Linked DNA regions of Bacillus pumilus. The protein of the gene in region 3 interacts with the protein of the main gene of each other region in a pairwise test. Links are inferred from orthologs where the notes say so. Each region holds a gene or a part of one and is shown on either strand. Other genes may lie near its edges.

The links.
Region 1: the proteins of rho (region 3) and nusG interact in binary tests that used the Escherichia coli proteins (3 or more experiments, as listed by UniProt). The link is inferred for Bacillus pumilus from one-to-one orthologs.
Region 2: the proteins of rho (region 3) and yhbY interact in binary tests that used the Escherichia coli proteins (3 or more experiments, as listed by UniProt). The link is inferred for Bacillus pumilus from one-to-one orthologs.
Region 4: the proteins of rho (region 3) and hfq interact in binary tests that used the Escherichia coli proteins (3 or more experiments, as listed by UniProt). The link is inferred for Bacillus pumilus from one-to-one orthologs.

The regions. Positions count from the first base shown.
Region 1 is NZ_LT906438.1:119,084-124,704, reverse strand. Bases 1,906-4,659 are described here. They hold nusG (transcription termination/antitermination protein NusG), read right to left. Parts: upstream 3,673-4,659; coding sequence 3,139-3,672; downstream 1,906-3,138. Other genes in these bases: sigH (RNA polymerase sporulation sigma factor SigH), read right to left, coding at 4,281-4,659; rpmG (50S ribosomal protein L33), read right to left, coding at 4,055-4,204; secE (preprotein translocase subunit SecE), read right to left, coding at 3,843-4,019; rplK (50S ribosomal protein L11), read right to left, coding at 2,542-2,967; rplA (50S ribosomal protein L1), read right to left, coding at 1,906-2,442. Outside these bases: CKW02_RS00685 (class I SAM-dependent methyltransferase), read right to left, coding at 1-481; rplL (50S ribosomal protein L7/L12), read right to left, coding at 578-943; rplJ (50S ribosomal protein L10), read right to left, coding at 985-1,485; more of rplA, read right to left, coding at 1,744-1,905; more of sigH, read right to left, coding at 4,660-4,937; rae1 (ribosome-dependent mRNA decay endonuclease Rae1/YacP), read right to left, coding at 5,001-5,513; 23S rRNA (guanosine(2251)-2'-O)-methyltransferase RlmB, read right to left, coding at 5,516-5,621. UniProt on the Escherichia coli protein: Part of the processive rRNA transcription and antitermination complex (rrnTAC). The complex forms an RNA-chaperone ring around the RNA exit tunnel of RNA polymerase (RNAP).
Region 2 is NZ_LT906438.1:2,309,243-2,315,074, forward strand. What follows is about bases 1,207-4,171. They hold yhbY (ribosome assembly RNA-binding protein YhbY), read right to left. Parts: upstream 2,852-4,171; coding sequence 2,561-2,851; downstream 1,207-2,560. Other genes in these bases: rsfS (ribosome silencing factor), read right to left, coding at 1,207-1,412; yqeK (bis(5'-nucleosyl)-tetraphosphatase (symmetrical) YqeK), read right to left, coding at 1,425-1,988; CKW02_RS11855 (nicotinate-nucleotide adenylyltransferase), read right to left, coding at 1,978-2,547; yqeH (ribosome biogenesis GTPase YqeH), read right to left, coding at 3,710-4,171. Also shown: late competence protein ComER, read left to right, coding at 1-267; CKW02_RS11840 (class I SAM-dependent DNA methyltransferase), read right to left, coding at 316-1,059; more of rsfS, read right to left, coding at 1,056-1,206; more of yqeH, read right to left, coding at 4,172-4,810; CKW02_RS11875 (YqeG family HAD IIIA-type phosphatase), read right to left, coding at 4,813-5,334; CKW02_RS11880 (sporulation histidine kinase inhibitor Sda), read left to right, coding at 5,697-5,832.
Region 3 is NZ_LT906438.1:3,463,191-3,468,948, forward strand. The notes cover bases 921-3,811. They hold rho (transcription termination factor Rho), read right to left. Parts: upstream 3,063-3,811; coding sequence 1,779-3,062; downstream 921-1,778. Other genes in these bases: CKW02_RS18130 (thymidine kinase), read right to left, coding at 921-1,360; rpmE (50S ribosomal protein L31), read right to left, coding at 1,448-1,648; glpX (class II fructose-bisphosphatase), read right to left, coding at 3,427-3,811. Also shown: malS (oxaloacetate-decarboxylating malate dehydrogenase), read right to left, coding at 1-478; more of CKW02_RS18130, read right to left, coding at 758-920; more of glpX, read right to left, coding at 3,812-4,392; CKW02_RS18150 (UDP-N-acetylglucosamine 1-carboxyvinyltransferase), read right to left, coding at 4,425-5,714. UniProt on the Escherichia coli protein: Facilitates transcription termination by a mechanism that involves Rho binding to the nascent RNA, activation of Rho's RNA-dependent ATPase activity, and release of the mRNA from the DNA template.
Region 4 is NZ_LT906438.1:1,702,677-1,708,443, reverse strand. Bases 1,941-4,840 are described here. They hold hfq (RNA chaperone Hfq), read right to left. Parts: upstream 3,552-4,840; coding sequence 3,330-3,551; downstream 1,941-3,329. Other genes in these bases: CKW02_RS08550 (YmaF family protein), read right to left, coding at 4,603-4,840; miaA (tRNA (adenosine(37)-N6)-dimethylallyltransferase MiaA), read right to left, coding at 3,577-4,533; CKW02_RS08565 (YmzC family protein), read right to left, coding at 2,836-3,168; CKW02_RS08570 (hypothetical protein), read right to left, coding at 2,544-2,756; nrdI (class Ib ribonucleoside-diphosphate reductase assembly flavoprotein NrdI), read right to left, coding at 1,941-2,278. Outside these bases: nrdE (class 1b ribonucleoside-diphosphate reductase subunit alpha), read right to left, coding at 1-1,926; more of nrdI, read right to left, coding at 1,886-1,940; more of CKW02_RS08550, read right to left, coding at 4,841-5,004; CKW02_RS08545 (hypothetical protein), read left to right, coding at 5,108-5,368; CKW02_RS08540 (TetR/AcrR family transcriptional regulator), read left to right, coding at 5,481-5,767. UniProt on the Escherichia coli protein: RNA chaperone that binds small regulatory RNA (sRNAs) and mRNAs to facilitate mRNA translational regulation in response to envelope stress, environmental stress and changes in metabolite concentrations.

The DNA.
Region 1 (5,621 bases), 3.3 Mb from region 3 along the record:
ACAACTCACCTTCCGGCAATAAATGATCAGCACTTTTTTCAAAGATCGCATGTACAACTTTCTTCCCTGCCCGTATTGGGGGATTGGTCAGTATAGAGGCAAAAGCAGCTGATGAATGAACATTCGAGAACAAATCACTTTGATAGATGCGGACATTATCAACGCGATTATGTTTAGCGTTTTCCTTTGAAAGTTCGACTGCTCTTTCGTTCACATCAATCATATGAATGGTGCGGCTCGTCATTTCGTTTGCTAACGATAAGCCAATCGGTCCATAACCGCAACCGACATCTAAGATATCGCCATCCACATCAGGTTCTTCAAAAGCTTCAATTAAAAGCCTTGAACCAAAGTCGACTTCTTTCTTAGAAAACACTCCACTGTCACTTGTAAAAGTAAAGGTACGGTTTCTCAAGGTGAAGTCCCATGTCTGTTTATTGCTTTTCACTGATGGCTTTTCCGTATAATAGTGGTCACTCATGGTGAATGGACCTCCTCTGGATTCAATCGTTTCAGGAGAATAGAAAAGAAAAAGCCCGCCAGTAAAAGCGAGCTTTCCCAAAAGATTAGGCGAAGATTACTTAACTTCTACAGAAGCGCCAACTTCTTCAAGCTTAGCTTTAAGTTCTTCAGCTTCTTCTTTAGCAATACCTTCTTTAAGTGGTTTTGGAGTGTTGTCAACAAGTTCTTTAGCTTCTTTCAAGCCAAGACCAGTGATTTCACGAACCACTTTGATAACTTTGATTTTTTGGTCTCCAGCACCAGCAAGTACTAGATCAAAATCAGTTTTCTCTTCAGCAGCGGCACCACCAGCTGCAGCTACAGCTACAGGAGCAGCAGCAGTTACGCCAAATTCTTCTTCGATTGCTTTTACTAAGTCGTTTAACTCAAGTACAGTTGCTTCTTTAACTGAAGCAATGATTTCTTCGATATTTAAAGCCATTTGTAATTCCTCCATTTTAAGTTTTTTACGTTAAGTACGCATTAAGCGCCTTGTTCTTCTTTTTGATCTGCAACTGCTTTAGTAGCAAGAGCAAGGTTACGAACTGGAGCTTGAAGAACGCTAAGCAACATAGATAGTAAGCCTTCGCGAGACGGAAGTTCCGCAAGAGCCTTCACTTCTTCTACAGTCGCTACGTTTCCTTCGATGACACCAGCTTTGATTTCTAAAGCTTCGTGGCTTTTCGCAAATTCGTTGATGATTTTCGCAGGTGCGATAACATCTTCGTTACTGAATGCGATAGCGTTTGGACCTGTTAAGAAATCGTTTAAACCTGTTAGTTCAACTTGTTCAACTGCACGGCGAGTCAAAGTGTTTTTGTAAACTTTGAATTCTACGCCAGCGTCACGAAGCTGTTTACGAAGTTCAGTCACTTCAGAAACTGAAAGACCGCGGTAATCTACAATTACAGTAGACATACTGTCTTTAAATTTAGAAGTAATTTCATCAACGACAACTTTTTTTGTATCGATTGCATTGCTCATGGTTACACCTCCTGTACATTGTTTGTGTAACACTTATACCGATCAGGCCATCACGTTCCTAACGAACGGTTCTCCATATAAAAAGCCTCCATTAAGACATGGAGGCTGTATATACAAGCATACGTTAACGTAAGACTGTGACATATACACCTCGGCGGGTTAATTAAGCCATAAGGCCCCTGCTGTCTACGGTATAAATGGACATATTCTATTTTACAACATTTTGATATTATCAAAATGATTGTGATAAGTCAAGATTTATTTTGCAGAGAAAGAAGATGGATCCACTTTCACACCAGGGCCCATAGTAGATGTAACAGAAACGTTTTTCACGTATACACCTTTAGCCGCTGCAGGTTTTGCTTTAAGGATTGTGTCATAGATTGTTGCAAAGTTCTCAACAAGCTTTTCGTCCTCGAAAGAAACCTTTCCGATTGGCGCGTGGATGTTACCAGCTTTATCAACGCGGTATTCTACTTTACCAGCTTTGATTTCATTGATTGCTTTTTCTACTTCAAATGTAACAGTTCCTGTTTTAGGGTTTGGCATAAGACCTTTTGGTCCAAGTACACGACCGATCTTACCAACTTCACCCATCATGTCAGGTGTTGCAACGATTACATCGAAATCGAACCAGCCTTGTTGGATTTTAGTGATGTAATCAGAATCTCCAACGTAGTCTGCTCCAGCAGCTTCTGCTTCTTTTGCTTTTTCGCCTTTAGCGAACACAAGAACGCGTTGAGTTTTACCAGTTCCGTTAGGAAGTACAACTGCACCGCGGATTTGTTGGTCGTTTTTACGAGGGTCTACGCCCAAACGAAAAGCAACTTCTACAGTCGCATCAAATTTCGCTGTATTTGCTTTTTTTGTAAGAGAAACAGCTTCAGCTACATCATACGCTTTAGTACGTTCGATTAGCTTAGCAGCTTCTACATACTTTTTACCTTTTTTAGCCATTATAAAAATCCTCCTTATGTGGTTTTAGCGGAATAACCTCCCACGAATAAGGGTTGCGAACTTGTCAAAACCAAACTCGCAACCCAACAAGACAATAAATTAATCTTCGATGACAATACCCATACTGCGTGCAGTACCTTCAACCATGCGCATAGCTGATTCAACGCTAGCAGCGTTTAAGTCAGGCATTTTTGTTTCCGCGATTTCGCGTACTTTATCACGCTTAACAGTTGCCACTTTATTACGGTTAGGTTCACCAGAACCAGACTCAATACCAGCTGCTTTTTTAAGTAAAACTGCAGCAGGTGGAGTTTTAGTAATAAATGTAAATGAACGGTCTTCAAAAACCGAAATTTCAACAGGAATGATAAGACCAGCTTGGTCAGCTGTACGAGCATTAAACTCCTTACAGAATCCCATGATATTAACACCGGCTTGACCTAGTGCAGGTCCAACTGGTGGAGCTGGGTTAGCTTTTCCAGCAGGAATTTGCAATTTAACAACTTTAACTACTTTTTTAGCCACGAGACACACCTCCTTAAAGTCCGTGATGTGGTAATAGGGGAATCCCCCTCCCACTCAACAACTTCATTCTTTATATGAATGACGAAATAACTAGCTAGCGATCTTGAGCGAACTCAAGACGTACCTTTGCTATATTACCACTTCTATACACTCATTTCAAGCTCTTTTGAATTACAATTTATCGATCTGCGTGAACTCAAGTTCCACGGGTGTTTCTCTACCAAACATATTAACGAATACTTTGACTTTGCTTTTATCGTAATCAATCTCTTCGATAGAGCCTGTGAAGTTCGCAAATGGTCCGTCGATGACCTTGACTGTTTCTTTCAATTCAAAGTCGATTTCTGTTTTGCGTTCTTCAAGACCCATTCTCTTCAGAATGGTTTCAGCTTCGCCTGGCAAAAGCGCTGTCGGCTTTGAGCCTGATCCAGCTGATCCAACGAATCCTGTGACACCTGGTGTATTACGAACAACATACCAAGAGTCGTCAGTCATCACGATTTCCACTAGGACATAGCCAGGGAATACTTTCTTTTTGACAACTTTTTTCTTACCATTTTTAATATCTGTTTCTTCTTCTTCTGGTACAACAACGCGGAAGATCTTATCTTGCATGCCCATTGATTCAACACGCTTTTCCAAGTTCGCTTTTACTTTGTTTTCATAGCCAGAGTACGTATGCACAACATACCAATTCTTTTCCATTTCGTTCAGGACTATTTAGTCCTTCCCTCCCCACATTTCGTAATGTCTATTTGACGAATCTCGAGTACCGGTAAATATTTTCAAGCAATTGAAAAAACCCGTAAAACGGGTTTTTTGGCAAGTCATATTATGATCTATTATAGCACGTTCAGCAGACCATTATTCAAGTATTAATGAATTAATTCGATTAATTGTGAGATTCCTATATCAAGAAAAGAGAAAAAGATTGCAAAGAATACGACTGTTAAAATAACAGTGATTGTGTAACGAATCATTTCGTTTTTCTTTGGCCAGCTGACCTTCTTCATTTCTTTCCCGACACTTTTTAAGAAACTGATAATACGCATTGTAAAAGACCTCCACAGATTAAAGAACGCAAATCTTACTTCGTTTCTAAATGTGTTTTATGTGAATTACAAGTCTTGCAATATTTCTTAACTTCTAATCTTTCAGCTGCTGAAGCATCACTTTTCATTGTCGTATAATTGCGGCTTCCGCAGTCTTTACAGGCTAGAGTAATCTTTTTCCTCATATTTACACCTATTTTCTCGACATCATTTCCTTAGTACCTTATCACAGTGTCGAAAAAGCTGTCAATATAGGTTTGATTAGAGACTAATCTCGCGAAGCTCTAAATATTTCTCTAATTTTCTCTTTACTCTTTGGAGTGCGTTATCAATTGATTTCACATGACGGTTTAAATCTTCAGAAATCTCTTGATAGGATCTGCCATCAAGGTAAAGCACAAGAACCTTTCTTTCCAGCTCGCTTAGTAGTTCACCCATCTTCATTTCGATATCATCAAATTCTTCTTTGCTAATGATTAAATCTTCTGGGTTAAGCGCTTTAGCACCGGAAATGACGTCCAATAATGTTCTGTCTGATTCTTCATCATATATTGGCTTATCTAATGATACATAGGAATTTAACGGGATATGTTTTTGGCGAGTAGCTGTTTTAATTGCGGTGATAATTTGGCGGGTAATACATAATTCTGCAAAAGCCTTAAATGAAGTAAGCTTGTCCTCTCTGAAATCGCGGATAGACTTATAAAGTCCGATCATCCCCTCTTGGACAATGTCCTCTCGATCCGCTCCAATCAAGAAATAAGATCTTGCTTTTGCACGTACAAAATTGCGGTATTTCGTTATTAAGTAATCTAGCGCATCACTATCTCCGACATGAACCCTTTCAATGACTTGTTCATCTTCCAACTGGCAAAATTGCTCTCTGATGGATTTATCCTTGCTGTTGTTTAGATTCACTTCGATCCCCCCGACCGCACCTAGATAGAAATATTATACATTAATGGTTGAAATATCGTCAAGCTATTCTAGATTCCCACGCCGCCATTTTTCAAACGTTTTCAATACATCTTCTGACAATTCAATCTTGGATGCTGGTTTATCAGAAGTAATCTTTTTGACTCTCGTTTCAATCTTTCGTTCGATCACTTCAATCTCTCTTAAAAGCTCTCGAGCCGACTTTCGAAGAGCTCCTTGTCCAAAGATTGCCCATTGTTCTGTAAAGTCTGAGGTCGCCACATGAATCTGCGTCCGAATATTATTCAAATCCTGGGCAAGCTTTTCAATCCGCTCATCAGCTGTTTCATTCTCTCTCGTAAAGATGACCTCTACTCGGTGATTGATCCGCTTTTTTTCGATTCCTTTGACCATATGGGCATCGAATACAACAATGACTCGATACCCTGTGTATGCTTGATATTCTGCTAAATTTTGAATCAGTATGTCTCTGGCTTCTTCAAAGCTGTTTTCCTTTAAGTGCTGCAGCCGTGGCCAAGCACCTATCATGTTGTATCCATCGACTAAGAGGATGTCCATCTCTATTCTCCTAACGGATAACGTTTTCGATACACTTCATACATCAATAGACTAGCGGCAACTGACGCGTTTAACGAAGTGACCTTTCCGGCCATAGGCAGCTTAATC
Region 2 (5,832 bases), 1.2 Mb from region 3 along the record:
AAAGAAGAAGCCACCACCTTATCAGAAGATATGCTTGTAGGGCTTGGCCGTTTGATTGAAAAAAGAGTCTATACCCTTCCGACACTACAAGACAAAGTGTGTGTAAAAGGCGGCGTTACGGGTGAAGGGATTAAAGCACTTGAAGCAGGTGTTCAAGATATGTTCCACCGCCTTTTTCAAAACACCCATGAAAAATTCGATGAAGATCTTGAAGCGGTTGCGCATCAATATCCGCCAAGTGTGTTTACTGATGATCGCAGAAATTAATCAACTCTGCAACAAGCGAAAAAAGGGTTTTAAAAAACCATCGTTCCATTAAACGATGGTTTTTGGCTTCTTAGCTGAAATGAAATATCTTTCGGCGAATTCCCTGGGCGCTTCATTTGTAAAATCAGCGGTCACTTCTATTTGTTCAAAGCCAGCGGACTCAAGGAACGCCGCATAGGTCTCAAATGGAAATGTACGCTGTTCATGTGTCTCATCATAACGCTGATACACGTCTCCGTCCTTTACAAAAAAGCTTAAATCGTGAATGACCGAATACATGTCATCCCCTTTATCACTCTGCCAAATATAGCTGATCTCTTCATCTTGATCGGCATAAGTCGAACCTGGGAATACCTCTTCCATTTTATAAGGAGTATGAACATCAAAGAGTAAAACCCCATCTGCCTCTAAAAGCTGAAACATGTTTTTAAAGGTTTTTTTGACGTCATTTTCGTTTTTTAAGTAATTCAAGGAATCACAGCATATAACCGCCGCTTGAAAGACTTGCTCAAAACCCGTCAGCTCTCTCATATCTTGATGTAAAAATTGAATGGACTGCTTTTTCGCCTGTGCTTTTTGCTGCGCGAAAGCCAGCATTTCTTCACTGAGGTCAATTCCTGTGACTGCGTGACCCTTTTCAGCTAACCGAAGAGAAATCTCTCCAGTTCCACAGCCAACATCAATAATGGCAGCATTCGGTTTGATATTCTGCTGGATCCACTGAACCCATTCATCATAAGGTGCATGTGTCATGAGCTCGTCATACACACCTGCAAACCCTTGATAAATCATGAGTTAATGCCAAGTGAAAGCGTTTCTCTCGGCGCATCTCCCCATAACTTCTCTAGGTTGTAGTATCCTCTTTCTTCTTTGTGGAACACATGAGCAATGACATCACCAAGATCAATCAATACCCATCTTGCTTCATCAAAGCCCTCCATCTTCTTCACTTCGATTCCACTTTCCTCTGCAAGATGTTTTACTTCTCTTGCAATGGCCTGCACTTGTTTATCAGAGTTCCCGTGACAAATGAGAAAATAATCGGCAACAAGTGAGATTCCTTGCATATTAAGGGCAATAATATCCTCAGCCCGTTTATCATCGCATGCTCCTGCCGCGACGTTTAAAATTGATGATGAATCCATCCAAATTCCTCCTTAATTGTTCTTATGCACAAGTGAGTTGTAAGTCGCAAGCGTATCTGGATAGACTGGCTGGTTCTTTTTCAATAAAAAGCTGATCGTGTTTTTTAGTGACTGAATCAGTGCGCTATCTAAATCTTGCTCTGCTAACTCTCTTACTTCTTCAACACCAGGGAAATGACGTCCTGGTTCGATATAATCAGCGACATAAATGACCTTTTCAAGTAATGTCATGTTTGGTCTGCCTGATGTATGAAATTCAATGGCCGTTAAAATATCTTGGTCGTTAATAGCTGCTTCCTTTTTAACCAAATAGGCACCAACCGGGGCATGCCAAAGCTCGGGCGAATATTCCAGCAATAGAGGGTTCATCTGTTCCTGCTGGATAATCCCCTTCATTTCATCCTTTGGTCTAAATTTCGCATAATCATGAAAAATAGCGGCGATCTCTGCTTTTTTCACATCTGCACCGAACCGTTCCGCTAAAGAAATAGCTGTCTCCATAACCCCGAGTGTATGTGTATATCTATGCTCTGTTAACTGCTCTTTGACACAGCTTAATGCTTCTTCACGATTCATATAAGTGATGCTCCTTTATATAACGCTCAACAGCTTTCGGTATCAAATAATCGACAGGTTTTTCCTGCATGATTCGCTGCCTAATCAATGTCGATGATACATCAAAAGCTGGAACATCTGCAAATAAAAGAGGATATGTCGTATTTCGGGTATAACCCGGTCTTTTCATCCCAATAAAAGTAATCATCTGAAGCAAATCATCTATCCGATGCCATTTTGGCAAATACTCGACCATGTCCGCTCCAATCATAAAAAAGAACTCATCTTCAGGATGATGCTTCTTTAAAAGCTCCACCGTATCTACTGTATAAGATGGACCCTCTCGCTCCATTTCAATGAGCTCCAATCGAAAATGTGGATTTGACTGGATCGCCGCATCCACCATTTTCACCCGGTGACGACTATCTGCTCGCTTCCGGTCTGTTTTATGAGGAGGCTTGTGATTTGGGATAAACCAAATTTCATCAAGCCCTACTTGAAAACGCACTTCATTTGCCATCAGCAAATGCCCATTATGAGGAGGATCAAACGTACCGCCAAACAACCCTATTTTTTTCATATCACATCCACCTTTACGGCAGCTTAATTTGTTTATTTTCCTTTGATTCTTTATAAAGGACAATCACATTTCCGATCGTTTGAACAAGTTCAGCTTTTGCACCTTTGACAAGTGCTTTCGCAACTTCCGTTTTGTCCTCGTCGCAGTTTTGTAATATGCTGACCTTTAACAATTCTCTTACTTCAAGCGCCTCGGAAATTTGCTTGATCATATTGTCATTTACCCCGCCTTTTCCTACTTGAAAAATAGGTGATAAATGATGTGCTTTTGCACGTAAAAAACGTTTTTGTTTCCCTTTTAACATGGTGTTCCTCCTAATTTCTGTATCACAATTGACTTCATTTTTCTTGCGTCAGGCGTGATGCCTGTCCACAGTTCAAAGGCTCTAGCTGCTTGTCCAACAAACATGCCGACACCATCTACTGTTTTCAAACCTAACCCGGCTGCTTCTCTGAGCAGTTTTGTTTCTATTGGATTATACACAATATCACAAACAACCGCTGTTTTTTTTTGCGTTTACTAAAGAAATCGGGGTTTCTTCAACATTCGGGTGCATACCAATTGAGGTTGTATGGATGATGACATCATATTCCCCAAGCTGCTCTTCCGCCGTCTTTAATGTAATGGCACTAGAAGTGAAGTTCCCATTTGCACTTTCAATTAAAGCCTCCGCTTTTTCAATGGTACGATTGGTGATATCAAAGCTTTTCGGTGCATAGTCAGCGATTGTCGTATAAATCGCATTTGCCGCTCCGCCAGCACCAATCATTAGAAATGACAGCTCTGATAAAGGCTGATCCAAGGCTTCAAGCAATGAATGAAGAAAGCCCTCCCCATCTGTGTTGTACCCGACGAGCTGACCTCCTTCGAGCCGCACCGTATTGACTGCACGCAGGCGTTCAGCTGTCACATCAATTTTGTCCAGGTACTGCATGATGTCTACCTTGTGCGGAACAGTGACGTTAAAGCCGCTGATTCCTAAGGCTTTCATACCGCTAATGGCATCTTTCAGGTCATCATTTTCTACTTGAAAGCCATGATAATGTCCATCAATTCCAGCATCCTTTAATGCTGCATTATGAATATCCGGAGACATTGAATGGCCAACAGGGTTACCGATTACTCCGTATAAAGGTTTCAAGGTCTCTCCCCCTCTGAACATTTAAATTAACGAACGTCTCATAAACACATGCACGCCTTTTGGCGCATAGACTTTGATTTGCTTACCTGCATCATTTGCCGTGATCCACCCTAAGCCTGAGAAGACGATATCCATTTTCGGCTGATCAATGGTAAAGGTATGTGGAACGAGTGGAGGAAAATCTTCCATCCCCTCTTTTGATGGCGGTGATAGCAGTTCACCGGCATGTTTTTCATATAAATCATCTGCGTTCTCTAACTTTGTTCTGTGTATGTTCAGCTCATTTGGCATATAGCAGACAAATGACGTTCTGCCGCCTTTTACATAATCAAATCGAGCAAGCCCGCCAAAATAAAGCGTTTGAGCTTCATTTAATTGGAACGTTCTCGGTTTCAATTCTTTTTTCGGCGTTAAGATCTTCAAGTCATTTTTACTGACATAGTGCGCCATTTGATGACGGTTGATAATGCCCGGCGTATCAAATAGAGCAGATCCGTCATCAAGCGGGATCTCAATGGCATCAAGTGTTGTACCTGGATATTGGGATGTGGTGATCACGTTCTCTTTACCAGATACTTCTTTGATGATTCGATTGATAAATGTGGATTTCCCAACATTCGTACAGCCGACGACATAGACATTTCTTCCTTCGCGGTAATGATCGATCGCTTCCATCACCTCAGGTACGCCCTGACCTCTGCTTGCACTGATTAAGAAAACATCGATCGGGTTCAATCCGTTTTCTTTCGCTTCCCGTTTCATCCAATGAATTAAACGATCTTTTTTCACGGATTTCGGTAAAATATCTACTTTGTTGCCGACGAGTAAAATCGGGTTACCACCGACAATACGACTCAGCCCATTAATCCAGCTTCCGTTAAAGTCAAAAATATCAACGACCTTGACAATCAGAGAATCTGTCTCTCCGATACTGTGCAATATATTTAAAAAGTCGTCTTCTGTTAAAGAAACATCTTGTATTTCATTGTAGTTCTTTAACCTAAAACAGCGCTGACAGATCACATCTTCTTTCAATAGAGATGCTGCCGGCGCATATCCTAATTGATCTTTATCTTCCGTCTGAATGGCTACACCGCAGCCAATACAAACAACCTTTTCCATTATTACTCTTCCTCCCACTGAATGTGGCCCTTACGCTTTAAGGCTCCTAAAATTCTGCGTTCAATCTGCCTGTTAAACTTAGTGATAAATCCGTCTGAGGCAGCAACAGGGACGACCAAAATCGTATGGAAGCCGTGACGATTCCCGCCTAGAACATCGGTCATGAGCTGATCCCCAATGACAACCACATCTTCTTTTTTCAATTGCATATCAGCGACGGCCTTATTAAAAGCTCTTCCCATCGGCTTTTTCGCTTTATAAATAAACGGAATATGAACTGGTTCAGAAAAAAGCTTGACCCTTTTTTCATTATTGTTCGATACAATCGTCACTTGTATCCCGTGATCCTTCATTTCTTGAAACCATTCAATTAAGCGGGGCGTCGCACTTGGACGATCCCATTCTACTAGTGTGTTATCTAAATCGGTAATAATTCCTTTTACATTTCGTTCTTTTAGTTTTTGCGGTGAAATGTGGAAAATGCTTTTCACAAATTCATCCGGTAAGAAATACTTCTTTAGCACAATTTGCACCCTTTCTTCCATTGGTTTTTCAGCGATAGTGTCGAATCAAATCACAATTTGTCTGTCTATCGAATACAATGAAAAAGTTTTCGACATATGACGAGGACCTTCAACAGTTGTGGATAATTTTACACACATTATCCACCTATATTTCATCACGCTTTCATTCAATTATAAACACTCTACCCACAAGTTATCCACTTCACCATGTGGATAACAGAACGATTGTTCTTGTTTCCCATTCATGGTAGATTAAAGGTACTTCAGAGACATTCGATCAACCTATGATGATATGTCTTTTCCTCAAGTTTTATGCCAACTTTTTCAGGGGAGGTGTTTTTCCCATCATATGGGTTTCTAGTATGAAAAAGCTGTCAGATGATTTACTTATAGAATCGTATTATAAAGCAAATGAAATGAACTTAAATCGCGACTTCATTGAATTAATTGAGACAGAAATGAAAAGACGTTCGCTCGGGCATATGCTCTCTGTTTCCT
Region 3 (5,758 bases):
TCTCAGAGTCAGTTGCTACGATAAGGTCGATATCTCCTGCTGTTGCATGTAAGTTTTCAAATGCTTTCTCAATGCCGTCAATGTTCTCGATTGAAAGATAGACACCATGAGGTCTTCTGTATTCATGGCTGTATTCTTGAATCGCTTCACCAACAGTTGGTGTGTACACAACAGGAAGCATTTCACGAAGCTTGTCTGATATAAGCTTATAGAACAATACTTCGTTACGGTTTTGCAAATCACTTAAGTATACGTTTTGACGAAGACGATCTGGCTGTGCTAGGAATTGCTTGTACGCTCTCTCCGCTTGTTGTTCTAAAGTGAGAACAGTTGGAGGAAGTAAGCCTTCTAGTCCAAGCTCTTGTCTTTCTTCTTCAGAAAAAGCAACGCCTTTGTTCAACGTTGGAATCGATAATACATCTTTACCTGTCAAAGTGGTTTCGAGGTACCCTTCTTTTGTTTTCTTCACGTTGTTCATCAAAAACTACCCTCTTTCTAAAATATAAATAAAGTGAACTATTAATTCAAAGAACGATTAAGGAGAATAATCCTTAATCAAAAAAATTATGACAAGAAATCGAACTTTTCGTTAAAATGCTTTACACTACAGTTAGTCATTTTATGCCTGCTTATACTAAAACGCAAGCGTTGAAAATTAGATAATTTTTTCGTAGCGTTATTTAATTTATTTAAGTACAAATGATGGGTGTTCAGCCAAAATCTCAAAAAACGAAACACAGCGGCATTTGCTATTTTTTTAATTGTCAAGTGTTGTACCAACGTCAAGTCTTGGTACTTCATGGTGATGTCTGCATCGTGCTTCGTATGATTCCTGCGCACCTACTAAAATAATGGGATCATCATAGGATGCGGGTTTACCGTCGATCAAGCGTTGTGTTCTACTCGCTGGGGAGCCGCATACCGAACAAACTGCTTGAAGTTTTGTTACAAGCTCTGCACATGCCATTAAATGCGGAACAACACCAAATGGCTCTCCTCTGAAGTCTTGATCAAGGCCTGCAACAATGACTCGGTAACCTTTATCAGCCAATTGAGTGACAATGTCAATGATTGTCTCATCAAAAAATTGCACCTCATCTATGCCAATGACATCGGTTCTTTCTGATATGTGCGTTATTATGTCTTTTGGTGAGGCTACTGCAATCCCATCGACCGATGAACCGTTATGTGAAACAACTGAGCTTGTACTATATCGGTTATCAATCGCTGGTTTGAATATTTTTACTTCTTGTTTGGCAAAGGTGGCCCTTTTGGCTCTCCGAATCAATTCTTCCGACTTTCCAGAAAACATACTTCCGCAGATGACTTCAAGCCAACCGCTTTGTTTCATCACATACATAAGGTCTTCTCCCCCGTTTTAAAGTTCCATCAATCCACGTAAAAAAACAGGCAAGAACGGATTCCTGCCTGTTTATTGTATCTATTATTACTTAAGACCGTATTTTTTGTTAAAGCGGTCAACACGTCCATCAGCAGAAGCGAATTTTTGACGGCCTGTATAGAAAGGATGGCACTCAGAGCAAATCTCGATGCGTACCTCTTCTTTTACTGATCCAGTTTCAAACTCATTTCCACAAGCGCATTTGACTGTAGCTTTTTTGTAGTTAGGATGAATTCCTGTTTTCATCTACTGTCATCTCCTTCCGCCCTGAATCCAATTCGGAAACAGAGTTAATATCTCAGAATAAATTCTGAAACGCACATGATGAAATTATAACAGTGTGAGTCTATGATTGCAAATGTATTTTTTCAACAAGCTATCTTCTTGATGCAGACATGTTCGCTTGTTTCCATTCTTGCGTTAAAATATCGAAAAATTCTTGGTTTGTCTTTGTTTTTCTCATTTTGCGCATGAACTTCTCAGCAAAGTCAGGTGTATCTGACATCGATTTTCTCATCGCCCATAAACGATCAAGATGCTCTTTTGGTACAAGCAGTTCTTCTTTTCTCGTACCAGAACGACGAATGTCGATTGCTGGGAAAATTCTTCTTTCTGCAAGAGAGCGGTCCAAATGAAGCTCCATGTTCCCCGTTCCCTTAAATTCCTCATAAATCACATCATCCATACGTGATCCCGTATCAACGAGCGCAGTGGCTAAAATCGTCAAGCTTCCGCCTTCTTCAATGTTACGCGCAGCACCAAAGAAGCGTTTTGGACGGTGGAAAGCCGCTGGATCAATACCGCCGGAAAGCGTTCGGCCGCTTGGCGGGATGACAAGGTTGTACGCACGAGCAAGCCTTGTGATGCTGTCCATTAAGATGATGACATCTTTCTTATGTTCGACAAGACGCATGGCACGCTCTAATACAAGCTCTGCTACTTTAATGTGGTTTTCCGGTACTTCGTCAAAGGTTGAACTAACAACATCCCCTGCAACAGAACGTTCGATATCTGTTACTTCCTCTGGGCGTTCGTCAATTAAAAGGACAATCAGCTCTGACTCTGGATGATTTTCAGAAATGCTGTTGGCAATTTCTTTGAGCAAAATGGTTTTCCCAGCCTTAGGCGGTGCAACAATTAAACCACGCTGCCCAAACCCAACTGGCGCCATCATATCCATAATTCTAGTAGACAGGTGATTAGGCTGTGTTTCAAGAATCATTTGACGATCAGGGAATAGCGGCGTGAGTGCAGGAAAGTGAACACGTTCCTTAGCTGATTCTGGGTCGTCCCCATTTACCGCTTCGACATGAAGGAGGCCATAGTAGCGTTCATTCTCTTTTGGAGGTCGTACCTTTCCAGACACCTTATCTCCGTTTCGTAAATCAAAGCGTCTGATTTGTGAAGCTGAAATATAAATGTCTTCAGAACTTGGGGAGTAGTTAATTGGTCTTAAGAAACCAAATCCCTCAGACTGAATAATTTCAAGAACCCCTTCCATAAATAAGAGATCCTCTTGCTCAGCGTTCGCCTTTAAAATGGCAAAGATTAATTCTTTTTTTGTTAGTTTGCTGTAATAAGAGATTTTGTACTTTTTTGCTAGCTCATACAGCTCTTTTAATTTCATATTTTCCAAAGATGAAATCGAAACATCTTTCAATATGGACACCACACTTTTCTAGTCAATGTATTTCATTACAAATGCATGACCATTGTATTTGATTAGCTTTTAATTCCGTTTTTGATGGAATGACCTCGCTCTCATGGTAACGCTCCCACTCGTTTTATCGTAAAGATAGGAACAATGTGAACTCGAGCTTTGTCAACATAGAGAAGGATAATGAGTATATCGTCATGATGCGGCAGTATTTAAACTTGTTGAAGCTTAAAAGAAGTAAATTCGCAGAAAATTTCGCAGCACTCTTTAGTTTTACCTCATTTGCAGAGAATATTCAACTTTAAAAAGAAAATGATATACATTTGACACCTATATGAAAAGCGGGTAATAAATACCCGCTTTCAGATTACGGACGAATGACAAGATTCGGTTTTTTCTTTAAGCTATGTCTGCCGTCTACGAAACGAACTGTACCTGATTTCGCACGCATAACAACGCTATGTGTTGTTCCAACAGAGCCTTTGAATTGAACACCTTTTAATAGCTCACCGTCTGTTACACCAGTCGCTGCAAAAATGGCGTCGTCGCCTTTCACGAGGTCTTCCATTCTTAGGACTTTGCCAACATCTAGCCCCATTTTCTCACAGCGTCTTAGTTCTTCTTCACTTTGAGGAAGAAGCCTTCCGTGGATTTCACCACCAAGTGCCTTTAACGCAACAGCAGAAAGGACACCTTCGGGCGCTCCGCCTGAACCAAATAGAATATCAACACCTGTATGATCAAATGCTGTATTAATGGCTCCTGCAACGTCACCATCATCGATCAGTTTGATTCTTGCTCCTGCTTCTCTCAGTTCAGCAATGATTTTCTCATGTCGATCTCTGTTTAAAATCGTTGCAACCACATCTTCAATATCTTTGTTTTTTGCTTTTGCTACAGCGCGAAGATTGTCAATGACAGGCGCTTCAATGTCGATGCAGCCTACCGCTTCTGGACCTACTGCGATCTTATCCATGTACATATCAGGTGCATTCAGCAAGTTGCCATGATCTGCAACTGCAATAACAGCTAAGGCATTCCAGCCGCCACTTGCCACAATATTTGTTCCTTCTAATGGATCAACAGCTACATCCACGCGAGGTCCGTATCCGTTCCCAAGCTTTTCCCCAATATAAAGCATTGGTGCTTCGTCCATTTCCCCCTCGCCAATGACCACTGTTCCTTTCATCGGAATGGTATCAAATACATCACGCATTGCACTTGTTGCAGCATCATCCGCTTCGTCTTTTAATCCTCTTCCCATCCAACGAGCAGATTTTAATGCGGCTGCTTCTGTCACCCGTACTAGTTCCATCGATAAACTTCTTTCCATTTTTGTCCAAATCTCCTCTCACAGTCAAAGCCTTATGAATTTTGAAGTTCTTCTATTTCTTGGTCACTCAGCTTTTCACGCCAGATGGTTGCACCCAAGCCTTCAAGCTTCTTCTCAAGCAAACTATATCCTCTGTCTATATGTTCAAGCCCTGTGATTTCGGTCACACCGTCTGCCATTAGCCCTGCAACAACGAGACAAGCACCTGCACGCAGGTCACTTGCTTTCACCTTTGCTCCTTGAAGCTGCGTTTGTCCAGTGATAATGGCAGATCTTCCTTCGACCTTCATGTTTGCACCCATTCGACGCAATTCGTCAATGTGCTTAAAGCGGGCTGAGTAGATCGTATCTGTGACCACACTCGTGCCTTTCGCCTTTGTTAACAGCGCCGTCATCGGCTGCTGAAGGTCCGTCGGAAAGCCCGGATACACAAGGGTTTTGATATCGACAGGCTTGAGTCCTTCGTTTCTGCCAACGATCAGCATTTGATCGTTGCTCGTTTCAATGGTGAACCCCATCTCTCTAAGTTTCGCCGTAATTGATTCTAAATGAGTTGGGATCACATTATCAAGTACAACTTCATCTCCCATCGCAGCACCAGCAATTAAAAATGTGCCTGCTTCTATACGGTCAGGGATGATGGAATGCTTACAGCCATGAAGAGATTCTACACCTTCGATTCGAATCACATCAGTACCCGCACCTTTGATTTTGGCTCCCATGCTTGCAAGCAGTGTCGCTACATCAATAATTTCGGGTTCTTTTGCGGCATTTTCAATGACCGTTTTTCCTTCAGCCAGTACGGCTGCCAGCATGATATTGATGGTCGCACCTACACTGACCACATCAAGGTAAATACGGGCTCCGACTAATTTTTCAGCGCGCAAATAAATGGCACCCTGTTCGTTTGTCACCTCGGCTCCGAGTGCTTCAAAGCCTTTGATATGCTGATCGATCGGCCTAGGTCCTAAGTGGCACCCTCCTGGCAGCCCAATGACAGCCTGCTTGAATCTTCCCAGCATAGCGCCCATTAAATAATAAGACGCACGCAGTTTCTTCACTTTCCCATTAGGAAGAGGCATACTGATCATGGAAGCAGGATTGACGACCATTTCACCTTTTTCAAACGTGACCTTTCCGCCAATCTCTTCTAACAGATCTCGTAATGTGTCAATATCTGAAATATGCGGAAGGCCCTCAATCGTTACTGGAGAATCAGCGAGAATCGTGGCAGGAATCAGTGCCACTGCACTATTTTTCGCACCACTAATATGTACGGTCCCGCGTAAGGGGTCACCGCCGGCAATGTTTAACTTTTCCATATTTGTCTCCCTTCTTAAAGAAGATCACTGTTGGAGTTATACTG
Region 4 (5,767 bases), 1.8 Mb from region 3 along the record:
TGCGATCATATCGACCACTTTAAACATATCCATATCGTACGCTTCTTTATAGAAGAACCAGTTTTGCGCTGAAAGACCTGGCATTGGGTAATACGTTTTGCTGTTGCCGTATGTTCTTTCTTCGATACGTTCCATAATTGGCATAACAGAGGCTGTTGCCGATTGCACATAAGAAATGGAACCTGTTGGTGCAATACATAAGCGGTAGCTATGGTACATGCCATTTTCCGCTACAAAGTCTTTGAGTGCTGCCCAGTCTTCTTTTGTTGGAATGTGCATGCCTTCAAATAATGCTGCTGCTTTTTCTGTTTTTGGTGTGAAATCATTCTCCACGTATTTATTGAAGTACTCGCCCGTTGCGTAGCCAGAGCCTTCATAACGATGGAATGTTTCTCCTTTTTCTTTTGCAAGCTCACTTGAACGTTTAATTGAATAGTAGTTCACCATCATAAAGAACGTATTCGCGAAATCTCTTGCTTCTTCACTTTCATAGGCCATTTGGTTTTGAGCCAAATACCCGTGAAGGTTCATCGCACCAAGTCCGATTGATTTCATCGCTTTGTTCGCTTTTCGAACAGCCGGTGCATTGCGAATATCTGTTGTTTCAGATACAAGCGTGAGTGAGTCTGTTGCTAGTTTGACCGTTTTTTCGATCGATTTGTTTTTCATGACATTCATGATATTTAATGAACCAAGGTTACAAGAAATATCAAGACCAATTTCATCTTCTTGATCATAGTCCGCGTAAGAAGAGACCTCTGAAGCTTGAAGCACTTCTGAGCAAAGGTTTGAGAATTTCACTCGTGAAATATGGTTTAATGCATGCTCTCTATTCACATTATCTTGGAACATGATATATGGATAGCCAGATTCTGAGCGAAGAACAGCCAATTTTTCAAGAAGCTTTCTCGGATTGACTTTTTCTTTTTTGATTTTCGGGTTTTCTACAAGCTCATCATACATTTCTTCCATGTCCATCTCATCAAGATGCTGTCCATATTCTTTATAGACTGTGTGCGGATAGAAGGTGTAAGCTGTTTTATCTTCTCTGGCAAGCTCGATAAATTTATCCGGGATGACGACACCGATGGACAATGTTTTCACACGCACATCTTCATCTGCAGAGATTTTTTTTGTATCTAAGAAATCATTAATATCTCTGTGGAAAATATTAAGGTAGGCACTACCTGATCCTTGTCTTTGTCCCATTTGATCTGCATATCTGAATGCATTATCAAGAAGCTTCATCACGCCGACGACACCTTTTGTCGCGTTTTCAACATCTTTAATTGCTTCGCCTTTTGCACGAAGCTTTGACAAGTTCAAGCTGACGCCGCCGCCTAATTTTGAAAGCTGCATTGAAATATCAATCGCTCTTGAAATATCGTTTAATGAGTCATTCACTTCAAGCAAGAAGCAGCTCACAAGCTCACCGCGTCTTTTACGTCCAGCGTTTAAGAATGTTGGTGTACTTGGCTGGTATTCCTGATTGATCATCAGTTCTACAAACTCAAGGGCTTTTTCTTTATCTCCGCCCGCAAAGAAAAGCGCTACAACTGAAATGCGGTCTTCATAGCGTTCAAGGATTTTCTTTTTATCATTTGTTTTCAGTGCGTAGTCGTTGTAAAACTTAAACGCACTCATGAATGATGGGAATCTAAATTTCTTCGCATATGCAGCTTCGAATACCTCTTTAATATCTGCCATGCTGTATTGTCTTAAAAATTCTTCCTCATAGTAGTCGTTTTCTATTAAGTAATCAATCTTCTCTTCTAAGTTGTGAAAGAAGACTGTGTTTTGATTAATATAATCTACGAAATAACTATGTACAGCTTCTTTGTCCTTATCGAACTGAAACTTTCCTTCTTTTTGAATCATAATCTCGTTATTTAATTGTATCCACTTTGGAACCTGATTTTGTGACAATTCTTTCTACCTCCTGTGTAAACAATTCAACATCCCTTTTTGTTCCGCTTAGTTCAAAGGTGTGCAAAATAGGAACTTGATATTGTTTAGAAATCGTATCGGCGCTTTTGGCAAAATTATCTCCCCATACTTTGTTTCCACTCACCGCTACACCTAGTAAAAGGTGAGCATTTTTCTCTAAAAAGGATTGAGTAGTACTAGGGACTTGTCCAAATCCTGTCGTAAAGGTGACGAGAATAAACGGCGTATCCAAAAACTCTTCTCCAGTCAATTTTCGTTTGTCTGTAAAAGGGGTCTTGTCCAAAAAGCGTTGAACATTTCCTGTTTTTGAATCAAATACGATTTGAATCAATTCCATCACGACCTAGTTTTTAGTATTGTTGATCATTTCGTTATTCACTATATATAGTATACTATGTTTTTTCAAAACACAACATATAGATGTTCGAAACGAAAAAAATCAACCAACCCGGCCGAACATTCATAGCCGAACTCGTACGTTCAAATAAATAGAGCAGAACAGGATCTAAAAATAGACTGCTCTACTCTCTATTCAACTGAAACCGAAATCTATCATAACACGAAAAAAAATCGCTTAGTAGACTAGACTTTTTGTTTTATTTTTTGTAGGCATCGCACTGTAAATCTTCTGACACTTCTGTAATTTCCACTTCAACACCTAATTCTTTTAGCACCGCTTCAAGCGCAGAGACGATTGAAGCTTCTCTGACTAATTCTTTCCCATTTACAGAAACGCTTGTTCCATATTCAAAACAGGAGTCGTCTTCACAAGTTTGTTCCCAATGATTAATTTTAATTTTGTGTGTCATGAACTCATCCTTTTCTGTCTAGATGTCTGATGCATGATTATAGTGTAGCGACTTCACATTCATTTGTAAATTTACGTGCTTACTCTTCTACAGAATCGTCATCATCATCATAATCTTCGTCCCACTCATCTATGTATTTTGTTTTAATAAGGGTGAGTTCTCCCTCTTTTTCATCAAACCGGTACACATGTACTTCATCATCTTTCACAACAGCAAAGTGATTATTTTTTAGTGCAACAGCTGATTGTAATAGGCCATCTATATGTCCATGATCATCTTGATTAGAATAGTTATGCCAGCTTTCCTGTCTTGATTCAATGTTTGAAATGGCGCATGATCCAAATAAGACAACAATCCCAATCAATAGAAGGATCACTCTAATCCTTCTTAATTCAAGCTCTGCATTTTCCATATCGCTTCCCTCACCTTTCTTCATATCCAATAAGGGATTATACGCAGAATAGGCAGAAAAGTTTCATGGCATGCAAAATAGCCCCTCTGCACTGACAAAAAACGTAGCGGGTTCCGGCCGGTTTATTCGCAGATGCATGGGGCTATTAGGTCGAACATATCCTATTCTAATTCTAGATTTACATTCTTTTGAGGTGCAAATGTAGAAATGGCGTGTTTATAAATAAGCTGCTGCTTCCCTTCTGTTTCAAGCAGCACCGTGAAATTGTCAAAGCCTTTCACTTGACCGCGAAGCTGAAAGCCATTCAGTAAGAATACTGTAACAAATGTATTGTCTTTACGAATTTGATTCAAAAATTGGTCCTGAATATTAATCGGTTTCATGTTTCGTCCTCCTTGATTCTGATAACTACAGTTTCGCTTTAAGTCCAAGCTTTCCTGCTATATATGCGAAAATTTCCTCTTTTTTGTCTGAAAAGTGGCAAGGCGGTGTCATGTCGAACCAAGTGACATCCATTTTATTACGGAACCACGTGAACTGACGCTTCGCATATCTACGGGAATTTTGCTTTAATTGCTGGATAGCTTCATCAAGTGAGCAGTCACCTTGAAAATACGCATACAACTCTTTATAACCAATCGCTTGAACCGATTGACAATCCTTCAAGCCAGATTGATAAAGTGCGCTCACTTCCTCAATTAAGCCTTCATCTATCATCATATCAATTCTTTGGTGAATGCGCTCGTACAAAAGCTCTCGATCCATTTTGAGCCCAATGAAGGCTGTATCATAAAGAGGAACTTCTTGATGACCATTTTGCATCTCCGACATTTTCTGACCTGTTGTATGGATCACTTCCAGCGCCCGGATCACGCGGCGGACATTATTCGGATGAATGACTTTTGCAGCATCAGGGTCTACTGCTTTTAGCTTTTCGTGCAGCTGAAGGGAGCCATGCTGCTGTTCAAACAGCGCCATTTCTTCTCTAAAAGCAGGGTCACTTTTCTCATCGGTAAATGTGTAATCATATAAAACAGATTGGATATACAAACCTGTTCCGCCGACAATCATGGGTGTTTTCCCTCTAGCGGCAATCTCTTTGATTTTCATACGGACTAGTTGCTGAAATTCAGCTGTAGAAAAAGATTCATCTGGCTCTTTAATATCAATTAAGTGGTGCGGGACACCATCCATTTCTTCAGGGGTGATTTTAGCTGTTCCAATGTCCATTCCTTTATAAATCTGCATAGAATCACCACTGATAATTTCTCCATTAAATGCTTTGGCTATATGAATGCTCAGTTTTGTTTTGCCGACAGCCGTCGGTCCTACTAATACAATCACTGGTTGTTTCGTTTTTTTCATAACATCACTCTCTTTTACAAACTGCCTACAGTATAGCATAACTTCTCTTTCTCTCCTATATAGGGCCTATCACCAGCCGAGTGGTTCATTTCCGACCACTTCATATGTCTTTCCTTTTAACCGGTGCGTATGCGTCGGCCGCTCTTCGTCCGGACTATAGACGACTCCTCCGTATGGAATGGGGACAGAATCGTTATAGGCTGAAAACGTGACTTCCTCAATCTCGTGATAGTGCGTACCATCTAATCTCGGTATCGCAGGCCCTGTGACGCCGTAGTATCTGTGGAAATGCCCTCTCTCAAAAGAGGTGACCCCGCGATAGTAATGAGTATGCTGATCGGTATTGCTCCCATTGACAGGCTGAGAAATACCTTCTATTAAATGATAATGCTCTTCTGTTACATCCGTTCGTGCTTTATAGGCATGAGCATGCGGCGGGCATTTTGCCCAATCAGATGGATACAGGCCCATTTTTAACATTCCTCCTTATAATAGGCGTTCATCCAAACACATATAGGCCAATCGAATACACTGATGTCAGTTACAGTGATTTTATGTGAGAGGAGCCTTTTTTATGAATTATTTTGATGCACCGCCATTTATGCAAGAAGACATGAGAAGACCTTTTGGATTTGGAAGACCTGGATTTGGATTTGGAGGCCCTGGGTTTGGAAGACCTGGATTTGGGTTTGGGAGACCTGGATTTTTTGGACCTCCATTTTTAGGTGGTTTTGCTGGAGGACTACTTGCTGGGTCCCTGCTTGCACCAGGCTATGGCTATGGGTACCCTTATCCGCCTCCGTACCCGCCATATGGACCATACCCTTATTATTAGATATGACTTTTAAGTGAAAACAACCTTTCATAAAATGAATCGATTGACACACTAGTTTTTCATGGGTTAACATTTACTTTACCGACCGTTCAGTAAAGTAGGTGTTTTTTTTATGTCTAAAACCAAAAAAGAGCAAATTTTTGAGGCAGCTGCTCGTACGATTTTAAAAGAAGGATTAAGTCAGCTTACCCTTCAGAAGGTAGCAGAGCATGCACATATGACCAAGGCCGGCCTGCTTTATCATTTTTCAAGCAAGGAAGAGCTCATCCAAAAAATGAATGAGCACGCAGTTGTCTGCTTTCGTCAGCAGCTTGAGTCGTATCAGGAAACATACAAAAACGAAAAGGCTCCTTATGTACGTGCATATATTTTGGCGACATTAAATGATCTTGATATGCA